DNA from 2 places in the Rhizobium sp. NZLR8 genome. Region 1 is predicted to be linked to the other one. Evidence: riboswitches for the same ligand, from Rfam matches in the RefSeq annotation. Region 1 holds a riboswitch; the other holds the start of a gene.
The links. A riboswitch is a leader RNA that binds a small molecule or an ion and turns the genes downstream of it on or off. The one in region 1 is predicted to bind S-adenosylmethionine.
Positions count from the first base shown of each region.

Region 2: it holds a riboswitch for S-adenosylmethionine, as region 1 does, so the genes downstream of both, HJB89_RS19740 (O-succinylhomoserine sulfhydrylase) here and metA (homoserine O-succinyltransferase) in region 1, are expected to answer to the same signal.

Region 1 covers NZ_JABDVY010000005.1:201,846-216,331, reverse strand. Annotated here, with positions in the region: gene HJB89_RS14045 (acyl-CoA dehydrogenase family protein) at 1-452, opposite strand, end outside; gene HJB89_RS14040 (acyl carrier protein) at 452-703, opposite strand; gene HJB89_RS14035 (lysine-2,3-aminomutase-like protein) at 966-2,018, opposite strand; gene epmA (EF-P lysine aminoacylase EpmA) at 2,015-3,076, opposite strand; gene efp (elongation factor P) at 3,225-3,794, shown strand; gene HJB89_RS14020 (SIS domain-containing protein) at 3,865-4,593, opposite strand; gene nagA (N-acetylglucosamine-6-phosphate deacetylase) at 4,610-5,761, opposite strand; gene HJB89_RS14010 (SIS domain-containing protein) at 5,761-6,792, opposite strand; gene HJB89_RS14005 (GntR family transcriptional regulator) at 6,789-7,562, opposite strand; gene HJB89_RS14000 (aldose epimerase family protein) at 7,812-8,834, opposite strand; gene metA (homoserine O-succinyltransferase) at 8,997-9,920, opposite strand; SAM riboswitch at 9,971-10,048, opposite strand; gene HJB89_RS13990 (ABC transporter ATP-binding protein/permease) at 10,203-12,065, shown strand; gene HJB89_RS13985 (hypothetical protein) at 12,114-12,743, opposite strand; gene HJB89_RS13980 (ABC-F family ATP-binding cassette domain-containing protein) at 12,863-14,486, opposite strand, start outside.
Region 2 covers NZ_JABDVY010000009.1:18,166-32,651, forward strand. Annotated here, with positions in the region: gene phoB (phosphate regulon transcriptional regulator PhoB) at 126-809, shown strand; gene HJB89_RS19715 (GcrA family cell cycle regulator) at 987-1,520, opposite strand; gene HJB89_RS19720 (aspartate aminotransferase family protein) at 1,937-3,136, shown strand; gene argF (ornithine carbamoyltransferase) at 3,174-4,088, shown strand; gene HJB89_RS19730 (Hsp33 family molecular chaperone) at 4,177-5,169, shown strand; gene apaG (Co2+/Mg2+ efflux protein ApaG) at 5,316-5,708, opposite strand; gene HJB89_RS19740 (O-succinylhomoserine sulfhydrylase) at 5,974-7,158, opposite strand; SAM riboswitch at 7,202-7,280, opposite strand; gene HJB89_RS19745 (2'-deoxycytidine 5'-triphosphate deaminase) at 7,354-8,448, shown strand; tRNA gene HJB89_RS19750 (tRNA-Gly) at 8,507-8,580, shown strand; gene HJB89_RS19755 (hypothetical protein) at 8,609-8,887, opposite strand; gene HJB89_RS19760 (hypothetical protein) at 8,946-9,248, opposite strand; gene HJB89_RS19765 (VOC family protein) at 9,247-9,630, shown strand; gene HJB89_RS19770 (methyl-accepting chemotaxis protein) at 10,023-12,017, opposite strand; gene HJB89_RS19775 (transporter substrate-binding domain-containing protein) at 12,557-13,432, shown strand; gene HJB89_RS19780 (tellurite resistance TerB family protein) at 13,459-13,872, opposite strand; gene HJB89_RS19785 (thermonuclease family protein) at 13,954-14,486, opposite strand, start outside.

The DNA.
Region 1 (14,486 bases):
TTTTCGAGGCGGCAGGTGTCACCATCGACCTCGACCGCGCAAATGCTGTTGCGAAGGTTTCCGCCGATACCACCTTCGGTGGTGGCCGATGCGATCAGCAACTGCTCGGCGGCAATGCGGCGCATGAAGCCGCGGTGCCATTCGCTGTCGGCGCCGTGTTCAACGAGACTCGACAGCTTGATGTGATGCATGGCGAAGACCATGGCGCTTGCCGCACAGGCTTGGCCGAGCATCGAGCACAATTCGGCGATCTCGGTGATCGAGGCGGATTCGCCGCCGAATTGGCGCGGCACCTGGATGCCGAGCAGCCTTTCGGCCTTCATCGCATCCACGGCTTCGCTAGGGAAGCGGGCTTCGACGTCGACCGCATCGGCGTGTTTCGCTGCGATTTCGGCGACGCGTGCGACCCGAGCGACAAGACCGTCCTGCATGATCTTGACGGGGAAGTTCATCAGGCGACCTTCCGGCTGTCCCGGATGAGATCGACGGTCCTGGCGATGGCCGAGATGCTCGCGAAGGATTTGCGGTTCAGGAGATTGTCGGGAAATTCGATGTCGAACGCCTCTTCGATGCCGAGCATCAGCTGCACCGAAGCAAAGGATGTCAGACCGGCCGCATAAAGATCGGCATCGTCGGCGACCTGGTCGATCGACGCAGGAAGTTTGCCGTATTTGGCTACGAGGTCGCGGATTGTCTTATGCATCCCATCACTCCAAGATTCTCATGATCCCGAACCGGCGTTCATCGCCTTGTCATGAGCGTTCTTTTAGTGCGGAAAACAGAAAATTCCGCTAATTTATTGGGTTAAATTTGATTAGCGCTCACAGTTAGAATTTTAGCGACCATTTCGATGCAAGCGGCAATAATAGTTTTATATCAGTCGTTTAAACTCGTTTCGAGCGCGACGGACGCCGCAGTTTGGAGCGCAGCGAGTACAGAAATGACACGAAAAGCACCCGTTTGCGTCAATCCGCGGGCGGATAGGAATGTTCGCCGCCGCGATAATCCGAGACGGAATAACACCCGTCACCGCTAGCCCGGATGGCGCTTCCACTAACAACGGCCTTGCCGTGACCACCCGGTATATCGAGGATGTAGGCCGGCTGGCAGAGACCGGAAATCTGCCCACGCAACGCGGCGACGATCCTCTGTCCCTCTTCGATCGTCACTCTGAAATGGCCGGTGCCGGGCGCCAGATCAAGATGATGCAGGTAATAGGGTTTGACGCGGATTTCGACGAAGGCCTTCATCAGCGCCGCAAGCACGTCGGGATCGTCGTTGACGCCCTTGAGCAGCACCGACTGGCTGACCATGGCGATACCGGCATCGACGAGGCGGGCGCAGGCAGCACGCGCTTCCGCCGTCAGTTCTCTGACATGGTTGGCATGCAGCGCCACATAGACCGTTTTGCCGCTCGCCTTCAGCGCGGCGATCATTGCCGCATCGATCTTCCCGGGATCGACAACAGGAACACGAGTGTGGAATCGCACGATCTTCACATGGGCGATCCCGGCAAGCGCCTCCATGATGTCATGGAGGCGGCGTGGAGAAAGCACCAGCGGATCGCCACCGGTGAGGATGACCTCCCAAATCTCCTCGTGATCTCTGATGTAATCGAAGGCTGCCCGCATCGCCGCCGCATCGAGCGTGCCGAGGCCCTGCGGCCCGACCATTTCGCGCCGGAAGCAGAAGCGGCAATAAACCGGGCAGACATGCACGGCCTTGAGCAACACACGATCGGGATAGCGGTGAACGATGCCTTCGACGGGGCTATGGGCATGATCGCCGATCGGATCGGCGCGTTCTTCTCGGGCGATCGTGAGTTCGGCTATGTCAGGCACGAATTGCCGTGCGATCGGATCATCAGGATCGGTGAGGTCGATGAGCTCGCTGATCACAGGTGTCAGCGCGATCGCGTAACGCGCCGCAACCTGCTCGAGCGTTGCGCGATCGGCGGGCGCGACCAGCCCTGCCATCACCAGATCGTCGACGCTTTTGAGCGGTTTGACGGCATTCATCTTCCGTACTCCGCAACCGGCGCCCAGAGCACCTGATCGATGCGCGATGCTCCCGTCGCCAGCATCACCAGCCGGTCGAAGCCGAGCGCGATGCCGCTTGCCTCACGCATCAGCGAAACTGCGGCAAGGAAGTCCTCGTCAATCGGATAGGTTTCGTCGTAGACACGCGCCTTCTCGGCCATTTCGATCTCGAACCGCCGGCGCTGTTCGGCAGCATTGGTGAGCTCGCCGAAGCCGTTCGCAAGCTCGACGCCGCAGGCGTAGAGTTCGAACCGCTCGGCAACCCTGGGATCGCGTGGCGAGGGACGCGCAAGTGCAGCCTCCGAGATCGGATATTCGTCGAGGATGGTGATGCGGCCGAAGCCGAGATGCGGCTCGATCTTTTCGACCAGCACCCGGCTGAACAGATCGGCCCAGCCATCGTCATCGGCAACACGCATGCCGGCGCGCTTCATCTCTGCCGCCAGATGATCGCGATCGGTCGACCCGTCGGCGGCGACCGAGGCGAGAAGATCGATGCCGGCATGACGCTCGAATGCTTCGGCAACGCCAATCCGCTCCGGACCGGCGAAGGGATCGCTTTCGCCACCGCGATAGGCAAGTTTTTCAGTCTTTACCGTTTCGGCCGCGAGCGCCAGGATCCGCACACAATCCATCATCAGGCTCTCGTAGCTTTCGCCGGCCCGATACCATTCAAGCATGGTGAATTCAGGATGGTGCAGCGGCCCGCGCTCGCGATTGCGATAGACATGGGCAAAACACGAGATGCGCTCCTCACCCGCCGCAAGCAACTTCTTGCAGGCGAATTCCGGCGAGGTGTGCAGATAGAATGGCGCCTTTTGCCCGTCCGTCGTCAGTGCTTCGGTGGCGAAGGCATGCAGATGCGCCTCGTTGCCCGGGGAGATCTGCAGCACCGCCGTATCCACCTCGATGAAATCCTCGCGCGCGAAAAACCCGCGCAACGCCGCCTGGATCGCATTGCGCCCGATCAGGAACGGACGGCGATCGGCGTGTACGGACGGGTTCCACCAGGGGGACACTTTCGCCGAAGAGTTCATTCCAAGCTTTCTTCGCCGGAGAAGCCGGTATGGGGATGGCTATTTCCCGGATTTTAGGTTAGTTGCGCCCCCAAAGAAAAATATTTGCGTCTTCGAGGCGTCTCGGCAGTTCTCTACGACGCCGAAAGCCGAGTTACAAGGAAGTCTTATGGTCAAGGTCATCGCCTCTTCGGTCCGCAAGGGCAACGTTCTCGACGTCGACGGCAAGCTTTACGTCGTTCTCACCGCTCAGAACTTTCATCCGGGCAAGGGTACGCCGGTCACCCAGGTCGACATGCGCCGCATCGTTGACGGCGTGAAGGTTGCTGAGCGTTGGCGCACCACCGAACAGGTCGAGCGCGCCTTCGTCGAGGACGTGTCCTTCCAGTACCTCTATCAAGACGGCGAAGGCTTCCACTTCATGAACCCGAGCAACTACGATCAGGTCGTGGTTGATGTCGACACTATGGGCGATCAGAAGGTCTATCTGCAGGAAGGCATGTCCTGCATCCTCTCGATCTATGAAGGCCTTCCGCTGGCACTCGAGCTGCCTCGCCACGTCACGCTTGAGATCACCGAGACGGAACCGGTCGTCAAGGGCCAGACGGCATCGTCCTCCTACAAGCCGGCCATCCTGTCGAACGGCGTGCGCGCCATGGTGCCGCCGCACATCAATGCCGGCACTCGCGTCGTCATCGCGACGGAAGACAATTCCTACGTCGAACGCGCCAAGGACTGATCCCTGGTTCATTCCATACAAAAGGCCGGTTCCGACCGGCCTTTTTTGTGTCCGCCGCCAACAATGCTGATCAGAGATGCGGGTTGCGCGGCCGGTATTTCTGGACAAGCTTCTGGTTGATCTCGGCTGCACCCGGCATGTTGGCGCTGAGATAAACCGGCGCATCGCCGGATTTCGAAAGCTCGGAGGCGACCTCGGCGAAGATCGCATTGATGACCGTCACCCCGACCGCCGTCGAGACCGGCCCGACCCGAAGCCCCGTGCCTTCGAGGTCGAGAACGGCGTCACCCGGTGGCAGCCCATTGTCGAGCACCACATCGGCCGCGTCGGCGAGCCGCCGGCGGCCATTGGCGATCGCTGAGGAATAGGCGATCGAAGTGATGGCAATCACCTTTGCGCCGATTTCTCGCGCGTAGTCGGCGGCTTCGATCGGCGCGGCATTGACGCCCGAATTGGAGGCGATGATGATGACATCGCCCGGCTGCATGCCGTAACGCTCCAACATGGGCCGAACCAGGCCCTGCGTGCGTTCATAGACCGAACTGATGACCGCACCCTCATGCAGCATCGCCGAGCCGACGAGCACCGGCACGGTGAAGGCGAGCCCGCCGGCACGATAGTGCACCTCTTCCGCCAGCATATGCGAATGGCCAGTGCCGAAGACATAGACGCGCTTGTCGCCGTGGGCAGCATCGAGGATAACCGCCGCCGCCTGCGCCATCGGCTCGGCAAGCGTCTGCTTCAATTCTTCCAGCCGGCCGATCAGGTTGGAGAAATAGGCATCCGTGATGTCAGTCATCCCACTTCTCCTTGAGTCAAGCCGCTTCGCCGCTGAGCCAGGTGGCGGTGACCGAGAGCGCATCGGTGAGATGCACGAGATCGGCGCGCGCGCCTGGTGCGAGATGGCCGCGATCGCCCAGTCTGAGAAAGCGGGCGGGATAAAGCGTTGCCATGCGCAAAGCCTCGGCCAGCGTCAGATCGAGATAGGTGACGCCGTAGCGAATCGTCGAGATCATGTCGACGTCGGAACCGGCCAGCGTGCCGTCGGATAGTACCAGCTTCGAGCAGAACCCGCCCCGTTCGCGCCGGACGGCGCGCCCGTTCAGCGTGAACGAATCCTTCTCCGACCCGACGAGCGACATCGCATCGGTGACGAAAAACAGTCTGCCTTCGCCGCGTTTGGCACGCAGCGCCGTGCGCAAAGCCTTCGGATCGACATGGTGACCATCGGCAATGACGCCGCACCAGATCGAGGGATGATCGATCGCCGCGCCGACGAGACCGGGGGTACGGTGTCCGAGCTGGCTCATGGCGTTGAAGAGGTGCGTGACGCCGCGCGCTCCGGCATCGAAACGTTGTTCCGCTGCCTCGCTCGAACAATCGGAATGACCGATACTGACGGTGACGCCGGCTTCGGCAAGCTCACGCACCTGGGCAACCGTCACCTGCTCGGCAGCCATGGTGACGAGCAGCGTGCCGATCGCCTCGCGTGCCCGGATGAAGGCCTTGACGTCTCGATCCTCGACCGGCCGCATCAGTTCGGCCAGATGCGCACCCTTGCGCGCAGGCGCCAGATGCGGGCCTTCGAGATGCAAGCCGGCGACGCCACGGTTCGCCTTCACCGCCTCCTTGGCGGCCTCGATTGCGGCAATGGATGCCTCGGACGTGTCGGTGATCAGCGTCGGCAAGAGCGATGTCGTGCCATAGGGCCGGTGTCCAGCAGCGATGATCTCCATCGAGGTGACGGAAGGCTCGTCGTTCAGCATCCGCCCGGCGCCGCCATTGACCTGCGCATCGATGAAGCCGGCCGACAGAACCCCGCCGGCAAGCGTCACCGTCTCGCCGTCCGGCAGATCGTTTCCAGCAGCGATCGCCTCGACGCGGCCGTCGGCAACGATGAGTGCTTTCTCGTCATGGAAGCGCTCGCCATCGAAGATGCGGGCGCCGATGAAGATCTTGCGGACCATCAGACCGTCTCCGTCACCTTGAGCAGGTTCGCCGGCTTGTCGGGATCGAAGCCCTTGCGGCGCGTCACCGACTCGATCAGCCGGTAATAGACGAGCAGCGACACCAGCGGATCGATAAGGCCATTGCCCGTCGTCGGCACGCGCAGATTGACCCCGGAAAGCGGCTGCGTGGAGAAACCGACGGTGGTGGCGCCGAGCTTCTGCAGGCGCTCCAGCGCTTGAACGTTGTTGACGAAGGCCGCATCGTCGGGCGCAAAGGCGATGATCGGAAAGCCCGGCTGCACCAGGCGCATCGGGCCGTGCATCAGTTCCGCCAGCGAGAAGGCCTCGGCATGCAGGCCGGAGGTTTCCTTGGCCTTCAGCGCCGCTTCGAGCCCGATTGCAAAGGCCGGGCCGCGGCCGGCCATATAGAGCGAGGTCGCATTGAAAAGCACCTCCTCGGCTGCCGCCGTGTCGATCCCGGCGGTTGCCGAAAGCGCCTCCGGCAGCCTGCCAAGCGCAGCCTGTAGGTCGGACGCGCCGCCGACCGCAACGGTCACGCCGGCAAGGGCGGCGACGGAAGCGATAAAGGATTTGGTCGCCGCGACGCTCTTTTCCGCGCCGGCATTAAGCCCGAGAACGATATCGGCTTGCTTGGCAAGCGGACTGTCGGCGACGTTGACAACGGCAATCGTCGTCGCCCCGCCCCTTTTGGCCGCATCCTGCAATGCGATGATGTCGGGGCTTGCACCCGACTGCGAGACGGTGAAATGCACACCCCCCTTCAGATGCAGCGCGGCACCGTAGACCGAAGCGATCGACGGGCCGACCGAGGCGACCGGGACGCCGCAGGTGATCTCGAAGAGGTATTTGAAGAAGGTGGCGGCATGGTCCGAGGAGCCACGCGCCGCCGTCGTTACCACGCTCGGGCGGGAGGACGAAAACAGCCGGGCGATCTCGGCAAAGGCCGGCTTTTCCTTTTCGAGAAGCGTGGCCACCACCTCTGGGGATTGGCCGGCTTCCTGCAGCATCAACGACTGGTTCTCATTCATAGGTCATCTCCGATTCTCAATTCGGCAACGAAATCATAGGCATCGCCGCGATAGTGCGAGCGGGTGTACTCAACGACGCGCTGGTCTTCCAGGCGCGAGACGCGTTCGATCAGCAGCGCCGGCGCGCCTGATTTGACGTTCAGGATCGCCGCTGAGGACGGATCGAGCGTAACTGCGGTCAGCCGCTGCAGCGCACGTACGGGCTTGTGACCGTTGGCCGCCAGCGCATCATAGAGCGACCCCTCGCCGCCGGGATCGCCGCCTAAGAATTTGATCGGCACCACGGCGCGTTCGATCGCAAGCGGCAGGCCGTCGGCGAGACGCAGCCGGTCAAGCCTCAACACCGGCTCGTCGCCGCCAAGGCCCAGCAGGAAGGATTCCTCCGGCGACGGCGTATTGACCGCCCGCGACAAGATCCGCGCGGCTGGCAGACGCCCACGCGAACGCATGTCGGCGGAGAAGGAGGAAAGCCGCCAGAGCGACTGCTCCATACGCTCCACTCTGCTCGATACGAAGGTACCGCTTCCGTGGCGCGATTCCAGTGCACCTGAAGCCATCAGATCGCGATAGGCGGTGCGCACGGTGACACGGCCGAGCTTCAAGGCCTCGGCAAGGTCGCGCTCCCCTGGCAGCGCCGTGCCAGGCTTCAGCAGGCCTTCCTGAATAAGGCCGGTCAGCGCCTGCGCCAGCCGCTTATAGAGCGGGCCGGACAACGCCTCGTCACGCAGGCCGCGGTTGTTCAGTTCCGCTATCAGACTGGTTCTATCCATAAGCATACAATAGAACCTATCTAGAACCAATCCACAAGGCGGAATCGCACCCGGCCAAGAAAAAACCTCCCCGGAGACCGGAGAGGTTCATAGCGCTGATGCATGTCGCCCAGAAGGGCGCAGCGATTCCGGGATAACGACATGCATAAAAACAAAGGACTAAAGCGCGTCGCATGAATCAAATTTGATGCGACGCGCTTTAGAATTTGACAACCGTGCGTCCATAGAGCCGTGCGTCTGAAAAAGACGTCAGCTCTTGGTGAAGATATAGTCCGTCTCCTGGCGCAACACTTCGCCGGGGCGCAGCACCGCATTCGGGAAACCTTGGTGATTGACGGCATCCGGCCAGACCTGCGTCTCCAGGCAGAAGCCAGCAAACGGGCCGTACTTGCGCCCGCCGATGCCGGGAGCGCCGGTATCCAGTTTGAAACCGGCATAGAACTGCACGCCCGGCTCGGTGCTGCGCACTTCCAGCGACACACCGGAATACAGGCTGCGGGCAAGCGCGACGCTGCGCTTGGCGGTGCGCTCGCCGGACAGGCAAAAATTATGGTCGTACAAGGCCTGTTCGCTGCCGACGAAACGCTTCATCGGCGCCATCTCGCGGAAATCGAATTCCGTGCCCTCGACGGAACGGATCTCGCCGGTCGGCACCTGTTTCTCGTCGGTCGGCAGATAGTGGTCGGCAGCGATCATGATGTCGTGGCCAAGCGCATCTTCACGGCCGTCGAGATTGAAATAGGCGTGCTGGCAGACATTGGCGAGCGTCGGCTGGTCGCTGGTCGATTCATAGATCACCGACAGTTCGCCGTTGCCGTGCACCCAGAAGGTTGCCTGGATGGTGCAATTGCCGGGATAGCCGGCGCGGCCATCGGGATCGACAATCTTCAGCACCACCCGGTCGACCTCATGCTCGACGACCGTCCAGTTGCGTTTGGCGATATTGTCGCTGCCGCCATGCAGATGGGTGACGCCATTTTCGTTCAGCTCGAGCTGGCAGTCCTTGCCGTCGAGCGTGAAGGCGCCGCCACCGACACGGTTGGCGCAGCGGCCCGGCGTCGCGCCAAAATAGGCCGAATGGAGCGGGTAGCTGTCAAAATCGTCGAAACCGAGCTGCAGTGGGGCCTCATGTCCGTTAAGACGCAGATCCTGGATGACCGCGCCCCAGGTGATGATCTTGGCCGTCAGCCCGCCGCCCTTGATCTCGACGCGATAGACGGTCTCGCCTGCCTTCGTCTGCCCGAAAACTTCCCGCTCCAACTTATCCGACATGATCGACCGTCCATTCTCATTCAAAGTTTTTCAGCGTTGTGCGTCACAAAGACCCACAACGCTTTCGGTTTCAGGAGCGGAACCTGCCCGCATTTGCTCCAAACCGCAACCGGTCGGATCAGAAGAAACGCCCCGGCATCGGCCGAGGCGCAGTCCGACGCTTCAGAGGTCCGTGCCGATCTCCTCCACATCAAAGGGGGTCGTCTGGTAGATCTCGTTGATCCAGTTGCCGAACAGGAGATGCGCATGGCTGCGCCAGCGGTTCTGCGGCGTCAGCGCCGGATCATTATGCGGGAAGTAGTTGTGCGGCATCTTGATCGGCACGCCGGCGTTGACGTCGCGGAAATACTCGTCGGAAAGCGATGTGGAATCATATTCGACATGATTGAACATGTAGAGCCGCCGCCCCCTCCTTTCGTGCACGAGGCAGACACCCATCTCGCCTGATTCCATCAGGATCTCCAGGCTTTCGGATGGCTCGATATCGGCGCGGCGCACCTCGGTCCAACGCGACACTGGCACCTCGAAATTGTCGGAAAAGCCGTTGAGATAGATGGAGGATGGCTTCAGGTTCCGGTGGCGGTAGATGCCGAAGGCCTTTTCTTTCAACTCGTATTTCGGAACACCGTGGAAATGATAGATCGCCGCCATCGCGCCCCAGCAGACGTTCATCGTCGAATGCACGTTCGTTTCCGTCCAGTCGAGAATCTGCTGCATTTCCGGCCAATAGGTGACGTCTTCATAGGGCAAAAGCTCGATCGGCGCCCCGGTGATGATGAAACCGTCGAACTTGCGGTGCTTCACTTCCTCCCAGGTCTGGTAGAAGGCGAGCAGATGATCTTCGGACGTGTTCTTCGCCTTGTGGCCGCCGATGCGGATCAGCGACAGCTCGACCTGCAGTGGCGAGGCGCCGACGAGTCGGGCCATCTGTAGTTCGGTCTTGATCTTGTTCGGCATAAGGTTGAGCAGCCCGATCTGCAGCGGTCGGATATCCTGACGGATCGCCAACGTCTCGGTCATCACCCGCACACCCTCTTGAACCAGGGTTTCGAAGGCGGGCAGCGTATCGGGGATCTTGATGGGCATTGCGGTCACTCGATCAAAAAAACAAAAAACCGGCGGCGAAAAAAATCGCTACCGGTCCGCACGCGGCCCTTTAGCGACTTTTTTAACGTGGCTGCAAGCCGGCCGGCCAAATCACCACGGAGCTTTAATTAGCCCCAGTCGGACCGCGAATCAACTGCCGAATGCACGCAGGAGCGATGCATGCAAGCATCATCACAGTTTAATGACTGATAGAATCTGTTGATAGACCGGTAACGCCACCATGTTAATAATGGTAAGCATGGGCGATGTTGGAAAAGCGTAATGGCAGATAAGATCGAGGGGAGGCCGGGCATCCGAAGGCACGACAGGGTGGGGTATGATCTCAGCCTGACGAATCGCCTCGGGGTTATGTTCTCCGCATTCTGGAATTCGCAAGTGCGTGGCAAGGTGCTGTTTCTGGCGACCGTGCTGATCCTCGTCATCCTGTTGACGTCCTACGGCCAGGTCATCCTCAATCAGTGGAATGCTCCCTTCTACGACTCGCTGGAGCGCCGCGATCTCGGTGAATTCTTCCACCAGCTCGAAATCTTCGCGATGATCGCCGGCACGCTGCTGCTGCTCAACGTGCTGCAGGCATGGCTGAATCAGATGACCGCGCTCTATATGCGCGAGGGCCTGTCGCGCGACCTCGTCGATCAGTGGCTGAAGCGCAAGCGGGCACTGCGGCTTGCTTCGAGCGGTCTGATCGGCGTCAATCCGGACCAGCGCCTGCATGAGGATTCCCGCAACCTCGCCGAAAGCACGACAGGGCTCGTTCTCGGCCTGCTGCAGTCGACCATTCTTCTGGTGAGCTTCATCGGCGTGCTCTGGGAGCTTTCCAGCGGCTTCATCTTCCACATCAGCGGCCACAGCTTCTCCATTCCCGGCTACATGGTCTGGGCGGCGATTTTCTACGCCGCCTCCGCCTCGGTGCTGAGCCAGGTCGTCGGCCGCAAACTGGTCAAGCTGAATGCCGACCGCTTCTCGAAGGAGGCCGAGCTTCGCTTCACGTTGATGCACGCCAACGAGAACATGCCGGCGATCACCGTCGCCCGCGGCGAGGAGAATGAGCGCCGGCGCATCAACACCGACATCAGCTCGGTACTGAGGGTCGTCAAGCGGCTCGCCATGGCCAATACCAACCTCACCTGGGTTTCGGCCGGCTACGGCTGGCTGGTGATCGTCATCCCGATCATCGTCGCCGCCCCCGCCTATTTCTCCGGCGGCCTCACCCTCGGCCAGCTGATGATGTCGGTCGGCGCCTTCAATCAGGTCAACACGGCGCTGCGCTGGTATGTCGCCAACTTTGGCCCGATCGCCGAATGGCGCGCGACACTGATGCGCGTCACCGATTTCCGCCAGGCGCTGCTCGACATGGAGGAGGAATTCGCCCAGAAGGACGGCATCGCCTATGAAAACACTGCGCCCGACACGCTGACGTTGAAGGATGTGGTGATCGTTGCCAAGATCGGTGAAGAGATCGACGAATGCGGCGGTTTCCGCCTGCGTGAAACCGATGTCGTGATCAAGGCCGGCGAAAAAATCATGATCAACGGCGATCACAGCGTCAACCGCAAGCTACTCTTCCAGGCGATGGCCGGCCTCTGGCCGTGCGGCAGCGGCACGATGGGCCTGCCGCCGATCGACGACATGCTGTTCGTCCCGCAGATCGCTTATGTTCCCGGCGGCACGCTGCGCGAGGCGCTGGCCTTTCCCGCAAGTCCTGATGCCTACGAGCGAGCCGCTGTCGAGACGGCCCTCGACAGAGCCGGCCTGCATTCGCTGATCGCAAGGCTCGATACCCGCGCCCGTTGGGACAAGCTGCTCGACAGCGATGAACAGAAGGCGATCGGCTTTGCCCGTCTGCTTCTTGTGCGCCCGCGCTGGATCATCTTCGACGAAGTGCTGGAAGGCATGGAGCCGGAATGGCAGGAGATGATGGCCAAACTGCTGACCTCCATGCCGGAAAGCGGCATGATTTACATCGGCCGCTCCGAGGCCTATCTCGAGGCGCTCAAGCCGCGCGTACTGCATCTGCAGGCGCTGCCGGCAAGATCTGAGGAACCGCAGCAGCAACAGCAAGTCGCTCAGACCGGCACCAGCGCCAGTACAGGCGCTGCCGCCATGCCCGCGCCGGCGCTGTAGAGCGCCGTGCGTCCGATAGACACTATATCACTTTGAATTTCACGCTGGTCACATCGGCGGCGTGATGCCATTCAGGCCGACGGCCACCTGGCTGGCCGAGATGCTGCCGTCTGCCGCCTTCTCGCCGGTGACGATGACGCTGGCGCCGGCCTTCAGATCGTCCTTGGTCGCCGGCGCCAAGGTCACGATCGGCGTGCCGTCGGCAATCGTGATGGTTTTTTCCTTGCTTTGATAGGTCAGCGTGATCGTGTGGCCGTCGACGGATTTGACGGCATTGCTGACGGTCGCATTGGTCATCTGGCTGTTCGGCTGAGCATCCCAGGGACGGTTGCCCTCGCCGGTCCCCTTCATCGACGCCGGAAAGATTAATACCTCGATCGCCCCGTCAGGGCCGGCGCCTTTCGGAAGCGAGGCGACCCCGACGAAATCGCCGGGCTTGATATCCTCGACCGAGGCTTTTTTGATGCCGCCGACTTTCCAGCCGGCTTTCAGCGTAATTATCGCATCGCTGCCTTCGCGCGTCTTGACGACGAGACTATCGCCACTGAGGCTTTCGATGGTGCCACGAACGCGAACGCGGTTGCCATCCCGCGCCTGTGCGGCCTGCGAGAGCGCAATCGCGACAAGACCGCCGCCGGCAAGTGCTGTGAAAATCTTGGAATAGGCCTTGCGAGACATATGACTTTTCCTTGTCGCCATTGCTATCGGCGCTATCCCCAGCTGCCGGGCGACACTCTATGCCGCGCGTCGATACACTGGCCAATCAAGGAAAGGTGAGACTGCGAGTTTGCGAAGCCTCAGCCTTCCAGCTCTTCGCGCAGCATTTCGAGCTCCAGCCACTCCTCCTCCATTTTCATCAGGCCGGCGCGTAGTTTTTCCATCTCGACGGCAAGCCGGTTGAAAGCTACGGGATCGCGCGTGAAAAGATTGGGATCGGCCATCACCTGTTCGCGCTTGGCGATCTCGGCTTCGGCTTTCGCCATGTCCTTCGGCAGATTTTCCAGCGCGAATTTCTGCTTGAAGGAAAGCTTGCCCCTCGAACTTCCAGCAGAAGACGCTGCCTCCTGGGTCTTCGGCCTCTCCGCCGCCTTCTCGGCCCGCTTGCGCTCCTCGATCGCGCCCTTGCGCTGCGCAAGCATGTCCGAATAGCCGCCGGCATATTCGATCCAGCGGCCGTCAGGTGCGTCCGCCATGGCAGGTGCGATCGTCGAGGTCACGGTGCGGTCGAGGAAATCGCGGTCATGGCTGACGAGAATGACGGTGCCGGGAAAGCCAGCGACGATTTCCTGCAGCAGGTCGAGCGTCTCGATATCGAGATCGTTGGTCGGTTCGTCGAGGATCAACAGGTTCGTAGGGCGCGAGAGAATCCGCGCCAGCATCAGCCGGGCGCGCTCGCCGCCGGAAAGGCTTCTGATCGGCGTCCGCGCCTGTTCCGGCTGGAACAGGAACTCCTTCATGTAGCCGGTGACATGACGCTGTTCGCCGTTGACGAGCAGGTTTTCGCCGCGCCCATCCGTCAGGTAGTTGGCGAGCGTATCCTCGGGATCGAGATCCTCGCGTTTCTGGTCGAGTGTGGCGATCTCCAGATTGGTGCCGAGCTTGATCGTGCCGCTATCCGGGGAAAGCTGACCGGTCAACATCTTCAAGAGCGTCGTCTTGCCGGCACCATTCGGCCCAACCAGACCGATGCAATCGCCGCGGTGCACGCGGATCGAGAAGGGCGTGACGATTGCCCGGTCGCCGAAGCTTTTGGTGATCTTGTGAGCTTCGATCACCAGCTTGCCGGATTCCTGCGCGTCCGAAGCCGTCGCCTGCACCGAGCCCTGCGGCCCCTTATGGCCGCGATAATTCGAGCGCATCGTCTGCAACTCGCCGAGGCGGCGCATGTTGCGCTTGCGCCGCGCCGTGACTCCATAACGCAGCCAGTGCTCCTCGCGCTCGATCGCCTTGCCGAGTTTATGCTGCTCCAGCTCCTCGGCCTCCAGCACCTGGTCGCGCCAGGCCTCGAAATGCGAAAATCCCCTGTCGAGCCGGCGCGAGGTGCCGCGGTCGAGCCAGACGGTTGCCGTCGAGACCTTTTCGAGAAAACGTCGGTCGTGCGAGATCAGCACCAGGGCGCTGCGCGTCTTCTGCAACTCGCCTTCCAGCCATTCGATGGTCGGCAGGTCGAGATGGTTGGTCGGCTCGTCGAGCAGGAGAATATCGGGCTCCGGCGCCAACACGCGGGCAAGGGCGGCCCGACGCGATTCGCCGCCGGACAGCATGCTCGGATGTTCCTCGCCGGTCAGCCCGAGATGCGACAGCAGATAGGTGACGCGATAAGGGTCGTCGCCCGGCCCGAGACCGGCTTCGGCATAGGCATGGACGGTGTTGAAGCCGGCAAAATCCGGCGCCTGTTCGAGATAGCGCACCGTCGAGGAA
Region 2 (14,486 bases), on a different contig from region 1:
ACTAGCCGTTGCGTGCGCGCCCATCCGGGCGCGCAAAGAGGTCGCAGCCACCTTTCTGAATTTGCGCAGGATGCATTGCTTAAATCACCCCGGTTTAAGGAACATGCGCGAGGAGACCGACAGGCATGATCCCGAGAGTTGCAGTTGTTGAAGACGAGGAAGCCTTGAGCGTGCTTCTTCGCTACAATCTCGAAGCGGAAGGCTTCGAGGTCGATACTATCCTTCGTGGCGACGAAGCCGAAATCAGGCTTCAGGAGCGCACGCCCGACCTGCTCATCCTCGATTGGATGCTGCCCGGCGTCTCCGGCATCGAACTCTGCCGGCGCCTGCGCATGCGGCCGGAAACCGAACGTCTGCCGATCATCATGCTGACGGCGCGCGGCGAAGAGAGCGAGCGCGTCCGCGGACTGTCGACCGGGGCCGACGATTACGTCGTCAAGCCGTTCTCGACCCCGGAGCTCGTTGCCCGCGTCAAGGCGATGCTACGCCGCGCCCGTCCCGAGGTGCTGTCGACGGTGCTGAAATGCGGCGATATCGAACTCGACCGCGAAACCCATCGCGTCCATCGCAAAAGCCGCGAAGTCCGCCTCGGCCCCACCGAATTCCGCCTGCTGGAATTCCTGATGTCGTCGCCGAGCCGGGTCTTCTCCCGCTCGCAGCTTCTCGACGGCGTCTGGGGCCACGATATCTATGTCGACGAACGCACCGTCGACGTCCATGTCGGCCGCCTGCGCAAGGCGCTGAACTTCTCCAACATGCAAGACGTCATCCGCACCGTCCGCGGCGCCGGCTATTCGATGGAAGCCTGAGGGGTTTCCGATAAAGTCGAGCAAGCTCTGCCCCTCACCCTAACCCGACCGGGGTCGAGCCACTCGTCTCGACCCCGGTCGGTGCCGGCAGGCGGATGAGGGGCAGCCACACCCAACGTTCTCACATAAAAAAACGGGCCTTCCAGCCCGTTTTTGCATGTCGACAATGTCACCCGTTCAGCTCGCCCGCGCTGCCGCCCGGCGGCGTTCGTTGACGGGCTGGTAGGCGAGTTTCTGGTGATAGCCGCAATAGGGTGAATTGTCGGGGGACTCGCAGCCGCAGAAGTGGAAGTCATCCTTCAGCGGATCGCCGACCGGCCACTTGCAAGTGCGTTCGGTCAGTTCCGTCAGGCCGAGGCGGCGGGAGATCGGCACGACCACGTTGCCTTTCGGCACGTATTCCATTTCCTCGACCGTTTCGATCTCGATCTCTTCCTTCAGCATCGTTGCGCCCTGCTGGCGGGTAACGGTGCGGGTGGTGATCCGAGAGGCGAAGTTCGGCGCGCGCGGCGCCGATGTATTGCGTTTCGGCGTTCGGGCCGTGGCGGCCGTGCCGCCGGCCTTGGCGCGGCCCGGAAGGCTCAGGCGGTGCACCTTGCCGATTACAGCGTTTCTGCTGACACCGCCAAGTTGCGCCGCGATCTGGCTGGCGCTCAGTCCTTCGGCCCAAAGCTTCTTGAGTTTCTCGACCCGCTCGTCTGTCCAGTTCATGCCCTGTCTCCACCTTCTGCGTTGGTGATGGCAGAATCCCTCACCGTTGCCTCGGAAGCTCCGAAACAAGAAACGCTTGATCAATTTTGGTGACTAGTTCCGCCGCATGCAGTCTAGTAATTGAACTTTAACCTAGTGTGAGCGTGACTCCGTGACAAGAGTCGCATGAATCCGGATGAATCGAATTCGGAGTTTTCCCCAACTTGCTGCCCCAGCGTGTCATTTCTGCAATAAAGCCTGTTGAAGGTCGAAAACACCGCTGTACAACCTTGCTGCATGCGCTAAGGGCGCAGTTTTGTTGACATTGCAGCGCGAAAAGGAAATAGTACCGCTGGCCGCCGCAAGGCGGCATTTTTGATTTTTCGGGCCTGGTTTCCTTAGCCGGAGTCGTTGCCCGGCAACCAGGAGATCGCGCCATGGCTGAAGCCGCGCCGCTTTATGACACCTACTCTCGTGCCCCGCTGCGGTTCGAGCGAGGCGAGGGCGTGTGGCTGATCACCGAAGGCGGCGAGCGTTATCTCGATTTCGGCGCCGGCGTCGCCGTCACCTCGGTCGGCCACAGCAACCCGCATGTGGTCGGCGCGCTGAAGGAGCAGGCCGACAAAGTCTGGCACCTCTCCAACATCTATGAGATCCCCGGCCAGGAGCGCCTGGCGAAACGCCTGACGGACGTCACCTTCGCCGACAAGGTGTTCTTCACCAATTCGGGCGCCGAGGCGCTGGAATGCGCGATCAAGACGGCGCGCCGCTACCAGTTTTCCAACGGCCATCCCGAGCGCTTCCACATCATCACCTTCGAAGGCGCCTTCCACGGCCGCACGCTGGCGACGATCGCCGCCGGCGGCCAGGAAAAATATCTCGAAGGTTTCGGCCCCAAGGCGCCCGGCTTCGATCAGGTGGCTTTCGGCGATATCGAAGCGGTCAGCGCCGCGATCACCGACGCCACGGCGGCAATCCTCATCGAGCCGGTGCAGGGCGAGGGCGGTGTGCGTCCTGCCACCACCGAGTTCATGAAGGCGTTACGCCGGCTCTGCGACGACAACGGCCTGCTGCTGATCCTCGACGAGGTCCAGACCGGCGTCGGCCGCACCGGCAGGCTCTTTGCCCATGAATGGTCGGGCGTCACACCCGACATCATGGCGGTCGCCAAAGGCATCGGCGGCGGTTTCCCGCTCGGCGCCTGCCTTGCCACCTCAGAAGCCGCTTCCGGCATGAAGGCCGGCACCCACGGCTCGACCTATGGCGGCAATCCGCTCGCCATGGCTGTCGGCAGCGCCGTGCTCGACATCATCCTCGCCGACGGCTTCCTCCAGCAGGTGCGCGACGTAGCGCTTGTCTTCCGCCAGGGGCTGGCCTCGTTGAAGGACCGTTATCCCGATGTGATCGAGGATATCAGAGGCGAGGGGCTTCTGCTCGGCATCAAGGCGGCCGTTCCCTCAGCCGAACTGCTGCAGGCGATCCGGGCGGCGCATCTGCTCGGCGTGCCCGCCGGCGACAACGTCATCCGCCTTCTTCCGCCCCTCGTCGTCACCGCCGAGGAAGCCCGCGAGGGCCTTGCCCGCATCGAGCGCGCCGCCGAGAGCATCCGCGCCGCCAAGGTCAAGAAGACAGCTTGAAGAGATTGCCGCCTTCGGGCGCAGCACAGGTAAGAACATGGCTCCTAAACATTTCCTCGATCTTTCGGCGGTCACATCAGCCGATCTTAGAACCATCATGAACGATGCGCTCGCCCGCAAGCAGGCCTTCAAGGCCGGCAAGGGCGACAAGCCGCTCGCCGGCAAGATGCTGGCGATGATCTTCGAGAAGCCGTCGACGCGCACCCGCGTCTCCTTCGACGTCGGCATGCGCCAGCTCGGCGGCGAAACGCTGTTTCTCTCCGGCACCGAAATGCAGCTCGGCCGCGCCGAGACGATCGGCGATACCGCCAAGGTGCTGTCGCGTTATGTCGATGCGATCATGATCCGCACAACCGAACATTCGCGGCTGGTGGAGCTTGCCGAACATGCGACCGTGCCTGTGATCAATGCGCTGACGGATGACACCCATCCCTGCCAGATCATGGCCGATGTCATGACCTTCGAAGAGCATCGCGGCCCGATCAAGGGCAAGACCATCGCCTGGACCGGTGACGGCAACAATGTGCTGCATTCGCTGGTCGAAGGCGCCGCCCGCTTCGGCTACCGCATGAACATGGCCGTGCCCCTTGGTTCGGAGCCTAAGGATCACTATCTGAACTGGGCCCGCAATGAGGGCGCCGAAATCATGCTCTGCCATGATGCCGACCGTGCGGTCGAAGGCGTCGATTGCGTGGTGACCGATACCTGGGTCTCCATGAATCAGGAACATCGGGCCCGGGGTCACAATGTCTTTCAGCCTTACCAGGTCAACGCGGCCTTGATGGCGAAGGCCGGCAATGATGCATTGTTCATGCATTGCCTGCCCGCTCATCGCGGTGAGGAAGTGACGGACGACGTGATCGATGGTCCGCAATCCGTGGTCTTCGATGAAGCGGAAAACCGTCTTCATGCGCAGAAGTCGATTCTTGCTTGGTGCCTGGGCGCGATCTGAACCATAATCGGACGCCGCGTGCGAAAAACGCGTGGCCGCGCGAGCGAAGAGCACCCTGTCCTTTCGCTTGAAAACTAGGAGTGAATCCATGGCAGAAGCTGCAGCCGCCCTCGGCCAGTTCGATTTCGCCGGCGATGACCATGTCGTCCCCTTTCAGGTGGACGGGCTGGATGTGCGCGGCCGCGCCGTCCAGCTCGGCCCGATGCTCGACGCGATCCTCGAGCGCCATCATTATCCGGCCCCTGTCGCCCGGCTGCTCGCCGAAGTCGTCGTGCTGACGGTGCTGCTCGGCACCTCGCTGAAGTTTGACGGCAAGTTCACCGTGCAGACCAAGGGCGACGGCCCGGTCGATCTTCTCGTTGCCGATTTTTCGACGCCGGAAAATGTCCGTGCCTATGCCCGTTTCGACCAGGCGCTGCTCGACAAGGCCATTGAAGCTGGCGAAACCGAGCCGGAGCAATTGCTCGGCCACGGCGTGCTTGCCTTCACCATCGACCAGGGCAAGTTCGGCCAGCCCTACCAAGGTATTGTCGCGCTCGACGGCACCACGCTCGAGGACATTGCCGGCGTCTACTTCCGCCAGTCGGAGCAGATCCCGACGCGCGTGCGTCTGGCCGCGGCCGAACTCTTCGATCGCGACGATGAAGGCCAGCCACGCCATCGCTGGCGGGCAGGTGGCCTTGTCGCCCAGTTCCTGCCGGAAGCGCCGGAGCGCATGCGTCAACCGGATCTCCACGGCGGCGACGGCGACACCGGCAGCCGCCCGCATAGCGAGGACGATTCCTGGGCCGAAGCGCGTTCGCTGGTCGAGACCATCGATGCGGATGAACTCACCGATCCGCTGGTTGGCACCGAGCGGCTGCTGTTCCGCCTGTTCCACGAGCGCGGCGTGCGCGTCTACGAACCGCGCGCCGTCTTCGATCGCTGCAGCTGTTCGCGTGACAAGATCAAGGGCGTGCTGAAGGGCTTCTCTGCCGAGGAGATCGAGGCCAGCCAGGAAGATGGCGAGATCGCTGTCACCTGCGAATTCTGCTCGACCACCTATCGCTTCGAGCCGGTCGAACTTCAGCCGGCCGAATAGGCTCGGTTGGCCCCTGATATCTGCCCCTCACCCTAACCCTTGCCGGGGTCGAGCCACCGGTCTCGACCCCGGTCGGTGCCGGCAGGCGGATGAGGGGCCGGTGTCGGCAATCTATCAAGCGGGCAAAATGATTTCGGGCCGGCCTGTCAGTTGAGCACGCGCAACAACCCCGGTGAATCCAGCGAGAAGGCGGGAATGTCGACATTGAAGGTGTCGCCTTCGTCCGTTTCCATCTGGTAATGGCCGAACATCAGCCCGGAGGGGGTGTCGAGTGGGCAGCCGGAGGAATATTCGTAGGTGTCGCCGGGGCTGAGCCGCGGCTGTTCGCCGACGACGCCCGGACCGGTGACCTCGTCCACCTGTCCATTCTGGTCGGTGATATTCCAATAGCGATTGACCAGGCGAACGGCGATGCCGGAATTGTTGCTGATGACAATCCGATAGCCCCAGACATAGCGATCGTCGTCCGGATCGGATTGCTCCTCCAGATAGAATGGTTCGACGACGACTTCGATATCTTTTGTGAGGGCGCGATACATGCCTTGCACCTTAGTCAAGATATGTTACCCGTATCTTATAAGAGGCCCTGCCCGTCAAGAAACGGAACGTTGATCGTCACTAAAACGGTCGTGATCGAAGTGTTTCGATCGTTAAGCCTAATTGTCGGTGTCAATTCCACTTCCGAACGCCGGCGCGACCGAGCTTGTTCCCCCGGCCTCAACCTGCTGAGGTCCGGCGAGCCGAACGCCGGTGAGGTCTGGCGAGCCGAACCCCAAGCGAGGTCCGGCCGCCAATATCCCTGGATCAGGCCGAGACCTTGGCAAGCGCCTTGGCGAAATCCTCGATCAGGTCGTCGGTATCCTCGATGCCGGCCGAAAGGCGGACCGTACCCGGGGAAATGCCGAGTTCGGCGCGCGCCTCCTCCGACAGGTTCTTGTGGGTGGTGGTTGCCGGATGGGTGATCAGGCTCTTGCTGTCGCCGAGATTGTTGGAAATCTTGATGATATCGAGCGCGTTCTGCAGCGCGAAGGCGGCTTCCTTGCCGCCCTTCAGCTCGAAGGCGACGAGGGTCGAGCCGCCGGTCATCTGCTTGGCGATGATATCGGCCTGCGGATGGTCCTTGCGGCCGGGATAGATCACCTTGGCGACCTTGCTTTGCTCGGCCAGAAAATCGGCGATCTTCGCCGCATTCTCAGTCTGCTGCTTCACGCGCAGCGGCAGCGTCTCGATGCCCTTCAGCAGCGTCCAGGCGTTGAACGGCGACATGGCCGGGCCGGTGTGGCGGAAGTAGTCGTGCAGATTCTCGTCGATCCAGTCCTTGTCGGCCAGCACCACGCCGCCGAGGCAGCGGCCCTGGCCGTCAATATGTTTGGTGGCGGAATAGACGACGATATGGGCGCCGAGCTCCAACGGCTTCTGGAAAAGCGGCGTGGCGAAGACGTTGTCGACGATAACCTTGGCGCCGATCTGGTTGGCGAGCTTGGCAACACCTGAGATATCGACCACTTCGAGCGTCGGGTTGGTCGGGCTTTCCAGGAAGAACACCTTGGTGTTCGGCCGGATTGCCTTTTCCCAATTTGCAAGATCCCGGCCGTCGACCAGCGTGCACTCGATGCCGTATTTCGGCGCCAATGTCTCGACAACCCAGCGGCAGGAACCGAACAGCGCGCGCGCCGCGACGATATGGTCGCCTGATTTGACCTGGCAGAGCACCGCCGCGGTGACGGCCGCCATGCCGGAGGCGGTGGCGCGGGCGTCTTCCGCGCCTTCGAGCATGCACATCCGCTTTTCGAACATGTCGTTGGTCGGGCTGCCGTAGCGGGCGTAGATGTAGCCTTCCGTCTCGCCCTTGAAGCGGGCTTCGGCCGCCTCCGACGTGTCATAGACGAAACCCTGCGTGAGATAGATTGCTTCGGACGTCTCGCCATATTGCGAACGCAAGGTTCCGCCGTGGACGAGTTGGGTTGCCGGGCGCCAGGTCTTGCTCATGCCATCACCTTCACATAACAAAAAAACCGGTCGCAAAAGCAGACCGGTTTTCAACCCGGTCTTTTTAGCCACTTGTTTAACGTGGCTGCAAGCCGACCGGCCAAATCACCACGGGATAATTCTGCAATACTGCTGTTAGCTGCTTGCGTCAATTCCCCGAGTTTGGTTTTGTCGGCGGCAAATGATGGATGAGGCATGATGGCTCGTGAAACGGGAATTCTGGCGGACGGCGCGATATCAGCGCTGTTTGAAACGGGTCGTCTGATCTCCGAACGGGAGCTGGACCGCGACCAGATCCAGCCGGCAAGCCTCGATTTGCGCCTGGGCGCCAAGGCTATTCGCGTGCGCGCCAGCTTCATGCCCGGCCCCTCGCATCTGGTGGCCGACAAGCTCGACCGGCTGAGCCTGCATGTGGTCGACCTTTCCGAAGGCGCGGTGCTCGAAACCGGCTGCGTCTACATCGTGCCGCTGATGGAGAGCTTAGCGCTGCCGGCCGACATGTCGGCCTCGGCCAATCCGAAGAGCTCGACCGGCCGGCTCGATATCTTCACCCGCGTCATCACCGACTATGCCCAGGAGTTCGACAAGATCCCGGCCGGTTATTCCGGACCGCTCTATCTGGAAATCAGCCCGCGCACCTTCCCGATCGTCGTACGCCGCGGCTCGCGCCTGTCGCAGATCCGCTTCCGCGTCGGCCATGCTTTGCTCAGCGAGCCGGAGCTGTTGAAGCTGCATGAAAGCGAGACGCTGGTCGCCAGCAAGCAGCCGAATGTGTCCGGCAGCGGCATCGCTCTGTCGATCGACCTCGCCGGAGACGAAGACGGCCTGATCGGCTATCGCGGCAAACACCACACCGCCGTCGTCGATGTCGACAAGAAAGCCCAGCACGACATCTACGATTTCTGGGAACCGCTCTATAGCCGCGGCCGCAACGAACTGATCCTCGATCCCGACGAGTTCTATATCCTCGTCTCGCGCGAGGCCGTGCATGTGCCGCCGGATTATGCCGCCGAAATGACCCCGTTCGACCCCTTGGTCGGCGAATTCCGCGTCCATTATGCCGGCTTCTTCGATCCGGGCTTCGGCCATGCGCCGGCCGGCGGCCGCGGCAGCCGCGCCGTGCTCGAAGTGCGCAGCCACGAAGTGCCCTTCATCCTCGAAGACGGCCAGATCGTTGGCCGCCTGGTCTACGAACACATGCAGGAAAAGCCGACCAGCCTCTACGGCTCCGGCCTCGGCTCCAACTACCAGGCCCAAGGCCTCAAACTCTCGAAGCACTTCCGCATCTGAGACTTCCCGGCTGCCGCGACTTGACAGCGGCCCCCATCTGTTGGAAATCTCAGCTATCGCGGGTGTAGCTCAATGGTAGAGCAGCAGCTTCCCAAGCTGAATACGAGGGTTCGATTCCCTTCACCCGCTCCAGCTTCCCGCACGCGAAGCCGACCAACACCTAATCCCCAAAGAACCGGATAGGCTTATATCGGCGGTGCGCGATGATCAGGCTCCGGTCGGGCTGGATGATGTAGGTTTCCTCCACCTGCTGGCCGTACTGGTCGATGAAATCATGCGGAAAGGCCGAGCCGATGGGTGATTTGGTGAGCTTGGTGCGCGGCTGGCCGTTATAGGTGATGCTGCCCGGGATCGGCTCCATGCCGGGGCCGCTATAGCTAGCGGTGCTGCAACCGGTGAGAATGAGGGTGCCGATGAGGCCGATGAGTGCGGGTTTCATGTCGATCCCTTCCGATGCCGGCGACGACGCGATCTTACTCTCTATTGGCGCCGGCGCATCACGCAAACGGCATGGCCGGTTTCAATCCTTCGAGAAGCACCGCTTGGAATGGCGTGATCGTGTCAGCGCTTCCATTGCCGAAACCGGCGCCGTCTGCTAGATCGGCAGTGTCGAAAAAGGCAGGATCGGTTGAGGTAAGCCCGATCCCTTCCGCTGGAGCGTCAAGAGCGCTCTGACGAAGCTCTGCTCCGTGGCCCATGGCACGAGAACCCGCGACGTGATCCGCACCAGATGCGGGATCCCGGCGGCGTGCGGAGACGGCAAAAGGCAGTCCCGGGATTTTTTGAACGGAGACTGTCATGCGCCTGAACCATCTCGATTTTCACGTACCCGATATCACTGCGACGGCGGATTTTTTCATCCGCCATTTCGGCCTGACGCTTAAGGATATGCGCGGCCAGAACGGCTTGGCGATCCTTGCGGACGATGCCGGTCTCGAAATCGTCCTCAGTCACGCCATTGCCAAATTCGGCACCGCCGACCAGGTTGAACTGCAGCGCCAGACCTATCATATCGGCTTCATCCTGCCCGAAAGGGCGGATGTCGATAGGGTGCATGCCGGGCTTTTTGCCGCCGGCGCGGCGCTCTCCGGCCCGCCGGCCGCCATGCGCGGTGGCTGGCTGTTTTATTGCACGGCGCCGGGGAATATCCTCGTCGAGGTCGGCTCGCGGCCGGCCCGATAGACGCGGCGAAGGGACATGCCGCGGCTTCGCAATTCCCTCTTCTCCCCAGCGGGGGTCCGAAGGACGGGCGAGACCCGTGGCTCGCCCAGGCTGGTGCCCGTAGGGCGGATGAGGGGGCCGGCGAAGCCGGTCTTTCCAGCGACGTCCACGCAGGCTTCGATGGTGGGATAGATTATGAGGGGAGGGGTTTCCGTGTGTGACCCCCTCATCCGCCTGCCGGCGCCTTCTCCCCGAGGGGAGAAGAGATTTTGCGGCAGCCTCTCTGTTTCTCGCTGACGTCTCGCAGGGTACGTTCAGAACGGGGGCTGAGGAGGGTCAAGAAAGTGGCTCGAACCAAGCAGCTAGGGTGAGGCGCGGCCGGACCGCCGCGCCTCGTGCCGACAATTTGCTGCTCAGAACTCCGTCCAGTCGCCATCCTGGCTTTTCGGTGTGCTGTTGCCGGCGTTAAAGGCGTTGGCGATTTTTTGGCCGAGGGCGCGGGCCGGCGAGGCGGCCGGGCGGGCTGTGCCTTCCCGTGCGACGCGGATCGGGGCTGCCCGGACGGCCGGGCGCGGGGCGGCGCGTGGCGCTGCGGCGGCAATAGGCGCACTGGCGGCAAAGCCGCCGGTGCCTGTCAGCCTGAACTGGCCGAGCAGGTTGTTCAGCGCTGTCGCTTCCGTGGCGAGGCTGTGGCTGGCGGCCGTCGACTGCTCGACCATCGCCGCATTCTGCTGCGTGCCCTGATCCATGGTGTTGACGGCGGTGTTGATCTCCTGCAGCCCGATCGACTGTTCGCGCGAGGCTTCGGCGATGGCGTGGACGTGCTGGTTGATTTCCTGCACCTCCTGGACGATCGAATCGAGCGCCTTGCCGGTTTCGCCGACCAGCGAAACGCCGGTCTGCACATGCGTGCCGGAGTTGGTGATCAAGCCCTTGATTTCCTTTGCCGCCTTGGCGGAACGTTGGGCGAGTTCGCGCACCTCCTGGGCGACGACGGCAAAACCCTTGCCGGCGTCGCCGGCACGCGCAGCTTCGACGCCGGCGTTCAAGGCCAGAAGGTTAGTCTGGAAGGCGATGTCGTCGATGACGCCGATGATGTTGGAGATTTCGCCCGAGGATTTTTCGATCTGCTGCATGGCGGAGACCGCCTTGCGGACGATGTCGCCGGATTTTTCGGCCCCGAGGCGGGTGCGGGCGACGAGCTGGCTCGCCTCCTCGGCACGCTTGGCGGCGTCGCGCACCGTCGTGGTGATCTCCTCCAGCGCCGCCGCCGTCTCTTCGACGGAGGCCGACTGTTGTTCCGTCCGCCTGGAAAGCTCGTCTGCGGAAGACCGGATCTCGTTGGCGCCGGCGCCGATCGCCCGGGCGTTGGCGCCGACCGTATGCAGAGTTTCGTTGAGCTTCTCGACCGAGTTGTTGAAATCCTCGCGCAGCGCATCGAGATGCGCGACGAAGGGCTGGTCGATATGCGAGGCGAGATCGCCGGCGGCAAGACGGCGCAGGCCGTCGCCGAGCGCGGTAACTGCGCCTTCGAGTTCGGATGCTTCACGGGTTTTCTGCGCGTCGCGTTCACGCCGCTCGCCGTCACTGAGGTTACGGTCAGCTTCGGCCCGCGCCTCGATCCGCCCGCGCTCGATCGCATTGTCGCGGAAGATCGACACGGCCTTTGCCATCTGGCCGACTTCGTCGCCGCGGTCGAGCCCGCTGACCTCGCTTGTGGTATCGCCTTCGGCAAGCCGAGTCATGCGCAGGCGCAACTGCGTCATCGGGCCGGCAATGCCCATCTGGGCGACGACGACGCTGAAGCCGACGGCGAGCAGCACGGCAATGCCGATCAGAACGAGACAGAAGACGATCCGCCCGTTGACCGAGGCCGAAAGCGCGTCGCCGCCGTCCTTGAGCATCGCCATCATCGCATCATTGTTGGCGATCATCTTCGGGGTCAGCGCATTGAGCTTGGCATTGATCAGGGCAACATTCGCCAGCGCCCCGGCGCTGTCCTTGGCTTTGCTCTGTTCGATGATCTTGTTCGCCAGCGTTTCGATCTCATCGATGCCGGCCTGGATGTCATCGATCGCCGCTTTGCGGCTGGGAACCAGCGCCAGCGCATCTTTCATCCGGTCACGGGCCTGCGGCAGCTTGCTCGGTGTGGCGAGCGCTGTGGCGAATGCCGGCGTATCGGGCTTCATCTCGGCCAGCAGGGTTACCTGCAGCACCGAGGCCACCACCGAGGCGCTGGCGCGCGCGCTCTGCATCGAGGCCAGCGCTTCATGATCGATGAAGGCGCTGAAGGCGGCATCCGCACGGCGGAACTCGGCAATGACATAGATCAGCCCGGCCATCGTGATCAGCCCCAAGAGCGCCACGACCGATATGATTTTCGTGCGGATTTTCAGATGCTTCAACATGGAAATGTCACCCGGTTGACCGGGCGTCGCACGCCCGGTGCTTTGAAATCAATTGTTGCAAACGGAGCGCCGCGTAAGTGCCGCGGCTCAGGGATTATGGCGGGGTTGACGCATGCATCATGCAATCGGCCGGCGGGTCCGTGTCGTCGCCACAAATAGAGGCGATATTCTTTAATTCCGCGCTAACGGCGGGGCGGCATACCCACGATTTTTAGCGCCCGAATTATCGTCTTCAATGCGTTGCCATGGCTGCCCGATCTGCGCTGATGGCTGCCCCTCACCCTAACCCTCTCCCCGTAAACGGGGCGAGGGGACATCCCACGCGAGGCGTCGGCGAGGTCGCGGCATATCCCCTTCGCCCCGCAAACGGGGGTCCGAAGGACGGGCCGAGACCCGTGGCTCGACCCCGGTCGGTGCCGGCAGGCGGATGAGGGGCGGATGCGGCACGATCCGTCGCATGCATATTCCCCGTCCCGCATGACTCTGCTACATCTCGCCGACACCGCACGCTTCGCGCTTAACCCGAGACCAAGATCACGATGATGCAATCCAAGTTGGCATCCCTGGCTGTGAAGGGTTTTCTCGTATTCGGGCTGTTTCTGCGCGTGCTGTTTTCGGGTTTTGCCGCATCCGCTCAGCAGGCTGCACCCTCGCTGCCGCTGCTTTTCGATGCCCGCGAACGTCTGGCGAGGCCCGATCTCTCCTCGCTGGTCCGCTTGCGTTTCCTGACCTCGGTCGATTTCCCGCCGTTCAATTTTACCGATCAGAACGGCAAGCTTTCCGGTTTCAACGTCGATCTCGCCCGCGAGATCTGCAGCGAGCTGGAGATTTCAGACAAGTGCCAGATCCAGGCGATCCCTTTCGCCGATCTGAAGGATGCGCTCGCCGCCTCGCAGGGCGATGCCGTCATCGCCGGTCTTGCCGTGACGCCTGAATTGCGCCGGCAATTCGTCTTCTCCCGGCCCTATCTGATGCTGCCGGCGCGCTTCGTGCGCAATCTCGCCGTACCGCTCGACGGCAAAACGGCGGCCGCGCTTTCGGCTCACCCGGTCGGTGTGGTCAAGGGCACGGTGCACGAGGCGATGCTGGCCGCCTTCTTTCCCGCGATCAAGGCGCAGACCTTCGACACCAAGGACGCCCTGCTTGCTGCGCTTAGGGAGCGCAAGGTCGATGCCGCCTTCGCCGATGCGCTGCAGCTTTCCTTCTGGGTCTCCTCGCCGGCCTCGGCCAAATGCTGCGCACTGTTCGACGGCCCCTATCTCTCCGAGCATTTCCTCGGCGAGGGCATGACGATCATGCTGCGGCAGAAGGACAGCGTGCTGACGTCAGCCATCGACCACGCGCTCGCCACGCTGTCGCGCAACGGCCGTCTGCAGGAAATCTATCTGCGCTATTTTCCCTACGGGCTCTACTGACATGCATAAAAACAAAGACTTAAGGATCAGCTCTTGCGGAAACGGGCTATCGCACTGCGCTCGATCGCCGCGCAGGTCAGCTTGTCGAGGCCGAGCCGGTCGCGCAGCAGGCTGAGCAACCGCAGTTCTTCCGCCTTGACCGAAAGATCGGCGGAAGCCACCTCGACGGCCAGCGCATAGGCGGTGTCGTAGAGCTTGACGGGCAGGGTGTCGCGCACGGTTTCGAGAACGACGTCGAGGCCCTCAGGTCCGGAAAGCAGCGAGGCGCAGTCGCGCGCCACCGAAATCAGCTTGTCGTCATCGAAATCCCGGAAAACCGGCAGAAATCCGATCAGTTGGCCGATCCTTTCCAGCTCCCTGTCGTTCATCGTGCTGTCGACGGCAGAGGCCATCACCATCACGTAGATCAGCGCATCATGGGCGGAAAGCGGCTTGTTCATCTCTGATTCCTTTTTCGATCAGCGGAGATTAGGAATTGGCAGCCGCCATTACAAGGGATCGGTCCCCGTCATGACCGCCAGTTATCTCCGGCGCGGATCGTCGCCGTAAAGCCCTTTTCCAGCCTGCCTGGCTTTCTCGGCGGCCGATGCAAGCGGCGAACCCGCCGCGACTTCAGCCCAGCCGTTTTCGGCAAGCCATGCGCCGAGATCCTGCGTGCCGAGCCGGCATGCGGTCGTCGCCATTTCCTTCCATTCGGCCGGATCGATATCGCAGGCGATGCTGCGATTGCGCAAAAGTTGGCGCAGCGCCGTCTTCGCCATCATGCCGCAGGGCCATTGCCGGCCCGCCGGCCCGCATATCCTGTCGGCCGGCGTCGGCACGACGCCGGCGAGCTGAAGCCTGCGCTCGCCGAAGGACAGCATGCCGGCATTTTCGACCGCCGGCCGCGTCAGCTCCATCGGCTTTTTCGCGGAAGGATTTGCGGCTTGCCCGGCGGCGGTCTCAGCTGGTGGTGCGATATCGGCGGGTTTGGGCGCCGTGCCGTCGGCTGGCCGAGGGGAGGGAGGAGCCGGCGGTTGCGCCGAACGGGCGATCACTTCGGCCCGGTCGTCCG